2 regions of the Clostridium mucosae genome follow, and region 1 is predicted to be linked to the other one. Evidence: predicted binding sites of a transcription regulator. Region 1 holds the regulator's gene; the other holds the start of a gene.
The links. Region 1 encodes Rex, which represses fermentation and respiration genes when NADH is low (regulators of the CRP and FNR family bind a similar motif). Its sites were predicted from a motif close to ATTGTTAANNNNTTAACAAT; they were not measured.

Region 1 (5,177 bases):
ATCTTAAAGCATTTCCTGAAATAACCATCTTTTGAACTTCTGAAGTTCCTTCATATATTTCAGTTATCTTTGCATCTCTCATCATTCTTTCAACTGGGTATTCTTTAGTGTATCCATATCCACCAAATATTTGAACTGCCTTAGTTGTTACATCCATAGCAACTTCTGCTGCATAAAGCTTAGCTCTTGCTGCATCTACTGAATATGGAAGTCTATTATCTTTTAACCAAGCAGCTTTATAAACTAAATGTCTTGCAGCTTCAATTTTAGTATCCATTTCTGCTATCATCCATTGAAGTCCTTGGAATGCTGATAATGGTTTTCCAAATTGCTTTCTTTCTTTCATATAAGCAACTGCTTCATCATATGCACCTTCTGCAATTCCTAAAGCTTGAGCTGCTATACCAATTCTTCCACCATCAAGAGTTTTCATAGCTATACCAAAGCCCTTACCTTCTTGTCCAATTAAGTTTTCCTTTGGTACTACACAATTACTCATAACTAATTCTGTTGTTGAAGATCCTCTAATTCCAAGCTTATCTTCCTTTTTACCAATTGAGAAGCCTTCAAAACTTTTTTCAACTATAAATGCTGAAATTCCTCTTGTTCCTTTACTTCTATCAGTCATAGCAAAAATTATAAATGTATCAGCTACTCCACCATTTGTTATAAATATCTTTGATCCATTTAATATATAATTATCTCCATCTAACACGGCTACAGTTTGTTGTCCTGCTGCATCTGTACCTGCTCCTGGTTCTGTTAATCCAAAAGCTCCTAGCTTTTTGCCACTTGCAAGATCTACTAGATATTTTTCTTTTTGCTCTTTTGTTCCAAATTGTTCTATTAAAGAAGCACAAAGAGAAGTATGAGCAGATACTATAACCCCTGTAGTTCCACAAACTTTTGATAGTTCTTCTACTGCTAAAATATAAGAAAGAGTATCTCCACCAGCTCCGCCATATTCTTTAGCAAATGGAATTCCTAACATTCCAAGTTCAGCCATCTTTTTAACATTTTCCATTGGAAATCTTTCTGTCTCATCAATTTCAGCAGCAATTGGTTTTACTTCATTCACAGCGAATTCTCTAACCATTTGTCTTACTAATTCTTGTTCTCTAGTTAATTGAAAATTCATTTATTATACCTCCTCGATATTGCACCCTTTTTACTTAAACACTTCCGTTTTAATATTGCGATAATTCGTTATATTTTATTTTTTCTGACTATTTATTCAAAAAATTTTTAGCTCTCTTTTCCATGAAAGCTGCCATTCCTTCTTTTTGATCTTCTGTAGAGAAGCATTTCCCAAAATCCTCAGCTTCAATTTCTACAGCTGTATCTATATCAACTTGCATTCCCCTATTTATAGCATCCTTACATAACTTAACTGCTATTGGAGCATTAGCTATTATGGTATTTGCCATAGTTTTTGCTTCTTCCATTAAATTTTCAAGAGCTACAACTTTATTTACCAAACCAATTCTAAGTGCTTCTTCTGCTTTTACAGTTGCACATGTATAAATAAGCTCTTTAGCCTTACCTTCTCCAACTAGTCTAGCTAACCTTTGAGTTCCCCCAAATCCTGGTGTTATTCCAAGACCAACCTCTGGTTGAGCAAATCTTGCCTTTTCTGAAGCTATTCTTATATCACAAGCCATAGCTAATTCACAACCACCACCAAGAGCAAATCCTGATACTGCTGCAATTACAGGCTTGTCTAATTTTTCTAATCTTCTGAAAACTCTGTTTCCTAAAAGGCCAAATTCTTTTCCTTCTTCCTCTGATAAATCTTTCATTTCTGAAATATCAGCTCCTGCGACAAAAGCTTTTTCTCCAGCTCCTGTTAATATAACACAATAAATATTACTATCATTTTCTAAGTCTTCTAATACTACGTCTAAATCTTTTAATGTTTCTGAGTTTAATGCATTTAATGCTTTAGGTCTATTAATTGTAACAATCGCTAGATTTTCTTCTTTTTCAAGAATTATATTTTTTAATTCCATTATAGAATCCTCCCTTTTATCCATGCTTATATTAAGTTTTTTCAATAGACATAACCCATGTAGTATCTTATAATTGCATTTAAAACATATTAAAAATTATATTAATGTTAATATGTATCATAAAACAACAAATTTGTTAATCTTATAACAATCATAAGCAAAAATAATTGAAGCAGATGCTTCAATTATTATTATAAACTTTAAAATTTTCTTTTGCAATAACTATTTCTAATTTAATCCAATTATCAATTTAGTTATTTATTTTCATTTTTATCATGTAATAAATATATTAATGTCAATAAACTTTCTGATAAATGAACATTTTCTACTGTTATATCTTCTGGTACTATTAAATCAACAGGTGCAAAATTCCATATACCTGTTACTCCATTTTCCACTAAAGTATCGCATACCTTTTGTGCATTAATTCTTGGAACACAAATTATACCTATATCTATGTTATTATCTTCAAGATAATCTTTTAGTATATCTATATCTTGTATTTCTATATCTCTTATTCTCATTCCTATAAGTTTTGGATTTGCATCAAATATTGCTTCTATATCTAATCCAATTTGAGAAAATCTACTGTAATTTGCTATTGCCTGACCTATATTTCCGGCTCCGATGATTACACCCTTATATTCTCTATTTAATCCTAATATAATGCTAATTTGATTATATAAGTCCTTTACATTGTATCCATATCCTTGTTGACCAAAATCACCAAAACAATTTAAATCCTGTCTTATTTGTGATGCCGTAAATCCTATTTTTTCTCCAAGTTCTTTTGAAGAGATTCTATCCACATCGTTTCTTAACAATTCTTGTAAATATCTATGATATTTTGGTAATCTCTTGATTACAGCCATTGAAATATTCTTTTTCTTATCCATACTATATATTCTCCTACTTTCTCTTATCTTATATATTAAAACAATATTATTCTTATTTATAATTATTATTTTACCACTTTTATCATAATTTTAAAACAACTTAGGTTAACTATTTAACAAGCTAAAATTCATATAAAATAGTTAATTTTTTCTCAATCATATAAGTTTACATACTATTATTATTGCCAATTTATACATTTCTTATATATTTTTAACAAATTTTATTTTCATATAAAATTTAGTGTAGTTATATTACATAAAAAAATTAAGACTTATGTATAACGTAGCAGATCCGTTATACATAAGTCTCAAATTTATACAAAGCCTTATTAATATGCTCTGTAAACAAGATAATGATCTTGTATGCTTCCCTTATGCCTGAAATGTTCTCAACCTAGTTTATTATATTGAATATGCTGAAATTTGTCAATAAAAATAGTATTTGAAATTATTTCAAGCATCTTGTTGAGTTTATTACTGCTATTACTGTAACTCCAACATCTGCAAATACAGCTTCCCACATATTAGCAATACCAAAAGCTCCTAAAAGTAATACAAGAACTTTTACTCCTAATGAGAATAATATATTTTGCCATAATACTTTATTGGTTTTTCTTGCAACTTTAATAGCTGTAACTAGAGCCTCTGGATCATCTTTCATTAAAACAACATCTGCTGCCTCTATAGCCGCATCTGATCCAATACCACCCATAGCAACTCCAATATCTGCTCTTGCTAAAACTGGAGCATCATTTATTCCATCACCTACAAATATAACCTTTCCTTCAGTTGAATTATTTTCAATTAACTCTTCTACTTTATCAACCTTATCTCCTGGTAACAATTCAGCAAACACTTTATCAACACCTACTAATGATGCTACCTTTTCTCCTACGGATTTATTGTCTCCTGTTAACATAACAGTTTGAGATACACCTATACTCTTTAAACCTGCTATTGCTGATTTAGAACTTTCTTTTATTTCATCTGAAATTACTATATTACCTTTATATTCATTATTTATTGCTACATGGACTATTGTTCCAATTGAATTTATATTATTATATTTTATTTCGAACTTTTCCATAAGCTTATAGTTACCAATTAATACTTGTGAATTATTAATAGTTACCTTAATTCCATGTCCAGATATCTCTTCGTAATCACTTAATTCATTAGAATCTATTTCTTTTCCATATTCCTTAATTATAGATTGTGCTATTGGATGATTTGATAAACTTTCAGAAATAGCTGCAACCTTTATTAGCTCTTCTTTAGGTATATCAATATTATTTACTTCGGTTACTTTGAAAACACCTTTTGTTAATGTTCCTGTTTTATCAAAAACAACTGTATTAACATCTTTAAGTGCCTCTAAGTAATTTCCACCCTTAACTAATATACCTTTTCTAGAAGCACCACCAATTCCAGCAAATAATCCAAGAGGGATTGAAACTACCAAAGCACATGGACAAGATACTACTAAGAATATCAATGCTCTATAAATCCAGTCATAAAAACTTGCATCCTTTATCACTAAAGGTGGTATTATTGCCAATGCTAATGCAGAGAAAACAACTATTGGAGTATAAATTCTTGCAAATTTAGTTATAAACTTTTCAGTTGGTGCCTTTTTATTAGAAGCATTTTCTACTAATTCTAAAATTCTAGAAACTGTTGACTCCTTAAAGTTCTTAGTTACTTTTACCTTTAAAACACCATTAGTATTTATAAAACCAGCTAATATATCTTCTCCTATTGAAATTTCTCTTGGAACTGATTCTCCAGTAAGCGCTGATGTATCAACAAAACTCGTTCCATCTAATACTGTACCATCTAATGGCACTCTTTCTCCTGGTTTTATAATTATTACATCATCTATATTAACAGTTTCTGGGTTAACTTTTTCTTCTTTCCCATTCTTTAAAATATTTGCATAATCAGCTCTTATATTCATAAGAGAAGTAATTGATTTCCTTGATCTATTTACTGCATATGATTGGAATACTTCTCCTATTTGATAAAATAACATAACAGCTACACCTTCTGGAAACTCTCCTACAAAGAATGCACCTAAAGTAGCTACTGTCATTAAGAAATTTTCATCAAAAACTTCTCCTCTTAAGATATTTTTTATAGCAGTTAATACAACTTCTCCTCCAACTAATACATAACTAAGCGCAAATAATACTACAGATAGAATTGATCCTTCAGTTGAAATCAAAGCAATTGCATATACTATTGCTCCTATTATTAGCCTCATGTTTTCTTT
Region 2 (5,177 bases), on a different contig from region 1:
GATTATTGGAATATTTAGATTTTATGAGAACAGTGATTAAATATACTAGGATTGTAATGGAAGAACCCGACAATTATGAAACACGTGTAATTATAACGCGCTTGCATTAAAGTAAGCGTGTTTTTTATTTGCCAATAAACAAATATTACCAATTTGAAACAATTATTAATCAGTGACCAATTACAAATTTATTAATTAAAAATTTATGATAATCTAAAAATGATAAATAAATTTGAAGGGAGTGAATATATTTATATCTTCTGTAAACGTAATCAACAAAAGTATTAAATTAACTAAATGTAGGCTAGAAATATACTTTTAAGAAACAAATGAAGATTTATTAATTAAAGTCTATTGAAATTTAAAATGTAAATAAGGGAGGATATTAAAATGAGTAGATTTTTAAGAAAATTTAAAAAGTGTATTATTGCTGGCGCATTAGTATTAGCTCAAACAATTTCATTGACATCAATGATGCAGGTATCAGCATTTGCAGCTACTTCTAATAGTGGGTTTCATGTAAATGGTACTAAACTTTATGATGCAAATGGAAATGAATTTATTATGAGAGGAATAAATCATGCCCATGCATGGTACAAAGGACAAGAATCAATAGCTATACCTGCCATAGCAAAAACTGGTGCAAACACTGTAAGAGTTGCTCTTGGTGATGGCGATCAGTGGGGTTATGATAATATAAATACTGTAAAAAATATAATTTCTTTATGTGAACAAAACAAGCTTGTAGCAGTTTTAGAAGTACATGATGCTACAGGTGCTGATGATGTTTCAAAGTTAAACAATGCAGTTAACTATTGGATAGGGATTAAAGATGCATTGATAGGAAAAGAATCTACTGTAATATTAAATATTGCAAATGAGTGGTATGGAACTTGGGATGGTAAGCAATGGGCAGAAGGATATAAACAAGCAATTCCTAAATTAAGAGCTGCTGGAATCAAAAATACTATTATGGTTGATGCTGCAGGTTGGGGACAATATCCTAAATCTATAGCTGATTATGGAAAAGAAGTGTTTAATTCGGATTCTCAAAAAAATACAATGTTTTCAATACACATGTATGAGTATGCTGGTGGAAATGCAAACATAGTTAAATCTAATATAGATAATGTTATAAATCAAAATTTAGCACTAGTTATAGGTGAATTTGGATTAAGACATACAGATGGTGATGTTGACGAAGATACTATTATGAATTATTCCAAGGAAAAATCAGTAGGATATATAGGCTGGTCTTGGTATGGTAATGGTGATCAATGGAAGTACCTTGATATATCTAATGATTGGTCTGGAACATCTTTTAGTGAGTGGGGGAATATATTATTAAATCATAAAAATGGCATAAAAAATACATCAAAGATTTGTTCAGTATATACAGGATCAAATCCTGGAAATGGAGAAGAACCTGGGGGAACTACTAAGTTTACAATAGAAGCAGAAAATGGAAGCAAAAATGGTATTTATAATAGCACTGCACGCTCTGGATACTCAGGAAATGGATACGTAACTGGATTTGATAACAGTAATGATTATATTGAAGTAACTGTTAATGTTCCATCATCAGGTGATTATCACATTAATGTACAATATGCTTCTGAATACGGTGATAAATATACTACACTTTATATAAATAATAACAATCGTGGAGATAAGTTATTAAAACAATCATACAGCTTTACTGATGCTTATCTTGACACAGTATACTTAAATGCTGGTCAAAATAAGATTAAGCTTCAACACAGCTGGGGATATTATGATATTGATGTATTTACAGTTACAAAGAAATAGATTTGTAACCAGAAAATCAATTATTTGAGCAAAATATTTATTAAATTAAAGGGGCGTCGCGTTTCGCGACGTCCTTTTAAGTTGTTGATTTTAGTGTATCCTAAACATTTATAATTAATAATATATTTGTCTATTACCATTTATAGTATCATTAATATTTGTAGTTAAACATTCTATAGCTTTTTTAGTATCCTTTTTTTCTATGTAATCACACAAAATAGATGTATTATTTATTAAGGAATCTATACCATATAATATACAAAAACGTTCCCACAATGATAAAATGGGTACCTTAAATGAATGGAAAATTAATGGTAAAAGAGTATTTCCAGAAAGAAAAGCCAATTCATGTTGGAATTGAAATGCTAAATTAGATGCAGTTTCAACAGAATCAGTTTCTTTCATTTTATTAACATATCCTTTTAATATCTCAATTTCATCTTCTTTAATTATTGGAATACATAGTTCTACTGCTAATGTATCTAATGCTATACGAAGTTCAAGAATAGAACGAATTTCTGCATCTCTTAACCTTCCGCCATTATATTTCATAATAGAAATTAGTGTTTCCATAGTTCCATTTCTACGATAATCAGCTACAAAAGCACCGATCCTTGGTTTTATATTTAAAAATCCTTTCCTAGATAACTCTGAAATTCCAGAGTTAACAACAGCTCTACTTACTTGCATAGACTTAGCAAGTTCTCTTTCCGAAGGAAGCTTTTCACCAATTTGAAGTTTTCCAGATAAAATCATATTTTCTAGTTCTTTAATAAATAAATCTTTTAATGTTGGAGAATTTAATTTTGAAAATTCTATCATAAAATGCACCTCTCTAAGCTGAATCTGGTTCAACCAAATACCGATTATAATTCTATTTCAATATTATTCCAAAATCAATAAAAAGTAAATATCTTAAGATTCTTTCAAACATATATTAGCATTAAAGGAATATATTGACTTTGTATTAATAATCATGTTAAAATTTTATCAAGATTATTAATCTGGTCATACCAGATTAATATGATCTAAAAATTTTTATTAAATAAAGAGTATTTCATAGAATTAATATTAGAAATAAAAAAGGATTTAAGAATACAATTAAAAGTTTAAATTAAATATTCTTTATAATGAAGGAGGATAAGCATATGGAGAATTTTAGAATTCTCGAAATTAAACAAAGTGTTTTTGAAGACAATGACCATCAAGCTAATTTATTGAGAGAAGAACTTAGAAAAAAGAAAATATTTTTACTAAATTTAATGTCATCACCAGGTTCAGGTAAAACATCTACTCTTACAAAAACAATTAATACATTAAAAAATGAAATAAAAATAGGAGTTATGGAAGCAGATATTGATTCAGATGTTGATGCTCATACTATTTCTAAAACTGGAGCAAAAGTTATTCAATTACATACAGGGGGAATGTGTCATCTTGATGCAGATATGACAAAACAAGGCTTAGAAGGTTTAGAAACAGAAGATATTGATTTTGCTATTTTAGAAAATGTAGGTAATCTGGTATGTCCAGCAGAATTTGATACCGGAGCATCAAAAAATGCCATGATTTTAAGTGTTCCCGAAGGAGATGATAAACCACTAAAATATCCTTTAATATTTTCAATTGCTGATGTGTTACTAATTAACAAAATGGATGTTATTAATTATTTTGATTTCAACTTGGAAGTTTGCATTGAACGTGTAAAAAAGTTAAATCCTAATATTGAAATTATTCCTATATCTGCAAGAACAGGTGAAGGTATTGATAAATTTGCAGAGTGGCTTAGAAAAGAAATTAAAGAATGGAATGAAAATTAATATTATTAGACTAGGAGGATAGAAATGGTAAAAGAAAAGGTGTTGGATCTTGCTAATCATATTAGTGGGAAAAAACGTGGGTCAAAAAATGAAATAAGGCCAGAAGATCCGGAATATTTAATTTTAGAGCCTGTTGTTACAGAGGAAATGGCAGAAGTAGCACTTTGTATGAAGATACGTAAAAAAGCTACGGCAGAAGAACTTGCTCCTTTATGTTGTAAATCTGTAGATGAAACAGCAAAATTATTATGGGATTTAGCTGTTGCAGGTATCTGTTTTGTAAATACTATTAACGGGATTGATACCTACTGGTATGACACATGGGTTCCAGGAATTATGGAGATGATGGTTAATAACAAGGAAAACGTTAACAAATATCCTCAAATTGCAGAAGCTTTTGAAGCATATGGAAGAGTAAGAGGACCAAAGACTACAGGTGCTTTCCCAGTAGGCGTAGGTTTAATGCGTGTTATACCTATAGAGCAAGCTATAGATGGAGAAACTAGAAAAGCTTCTTATGAGGAAGTTTCTAAATATCTTAATGAAAACGATATTTTCACAGTATCAGATTGCTCATGTCGTACAGCGAGAAAAGTAATGGGAGAAGGATGTGGTCATTTAGCAGAAGATATGTGTATTCAAATGGGACATGCTGCAGAATATTATATCCGTACAGGTAGAGGAAAACAAATTACTAGAGAAGAAGCTTTTGAAATAATTAAAAGAGCTGAAGAAAATGGTTTAATGCATCAAATACCAAATCTTGATGGTTCAGGAAAGACTCATGCAATTTGTAATTGTTGTGGTTGTTCTTGTCTTTCATTAAGAACTGCTGGAATGTTTAAAAATGTTGATATGGTACGTTCTAATTATGTTTCAAGTGTAAATAAAGAAAAATGTGTTGCATGCGGAGAATGTGTTGTAAATTGTCCAGTTAATGCACTACAATTAGGCCAAAAATTATGCTCAACAAAGCCACTTCCTGTTAAAAAAATTGAGACTCCACGAGATACAGAGTGGGGAGAAGATAAATGGAATCCAGATTATAGAATTAATAGAAAAAATGTTGTAGAAAGTGGAACAAGCCCTTGTAAAACAGAGTGTCCTGCTCATATTGCTATTCAAGGATATATAAAACTAGCTTCTCAAGGAAGATATAAAGAAGCTCTTGAATTAATAAAGCATGAAAATCCATTTCCAGCAGTATGTGGACGTATATGCCCAAGGAAATGTGAATCAGCGTGCACAAGGGGAGATATTGATGATCCAATAGCTATAGATGAAATTAAAAAATTTATTGCAGATCAAGACTTAAATAAAGAAAATCGCTATGTACCTAAAATTAAGCATGACTATAATAAGAAAATAGCTGTAGTAGGAGCAGGGCCTGCTGGTCTTTCTTGTGCATTTTTCTTAGCAGTTGAAGGTTATAAGGTAACAGTATTTGAAAAACAAAAAGTACTTGGTGGTATGTTAACACTTGGTATTCCATCCTTTAGACTAGAAAAAGATGTAGTTAATGCAGAAATTGATATATTAAAAGAATTA

Region 2: a site for Rex is predicted at 2,785-2,804, ahead of hypB (hydrogenase nickel incorporation protein HypB). Genes of this name have one in related genera too.

Annotation. Positions count from the first base shown of each region.
Region 1 covers NZ_JANKAF010000003.1:135,343-140,519, reverse strand. The annotation lists gene NSA50_RS05585 (acyl-CoA dehydrogenase) at 1-1,138, opposite strand, end outside; gene NSA50_RS05580 (short-chain-enoyl-CoA hydratase) at 1,227-2,009, opposite strand; gene NSA50_RS05575 (redox-sensing transcriptional repressor Rex) at 2,264-2,905, opposite strand; gene NSA50_RS05570 (heavy metal translocating P-type ATPase) at 3,354-5,177, opposite strand, start outside.
Region 2 covers NZ_JANKAF010000001.1:537,058-542,234, forward strand. The annotation lists gene NSA50_RS02790 (cellulase family glycosylhydrolase) at 391-1,809, shown strand; gene NSA50_RS02795 (FadR/GntR family transcriptional regulator) at 1,924-2,631, opposite strand; gene hypB (hydrogenase nickel incorporation protein HypB) at 2,958-3,629, shown strand; gene NSA50_RS02805 (FAD-dependent oxidoreductase) at 3,654-5,177, shown strand, end outside.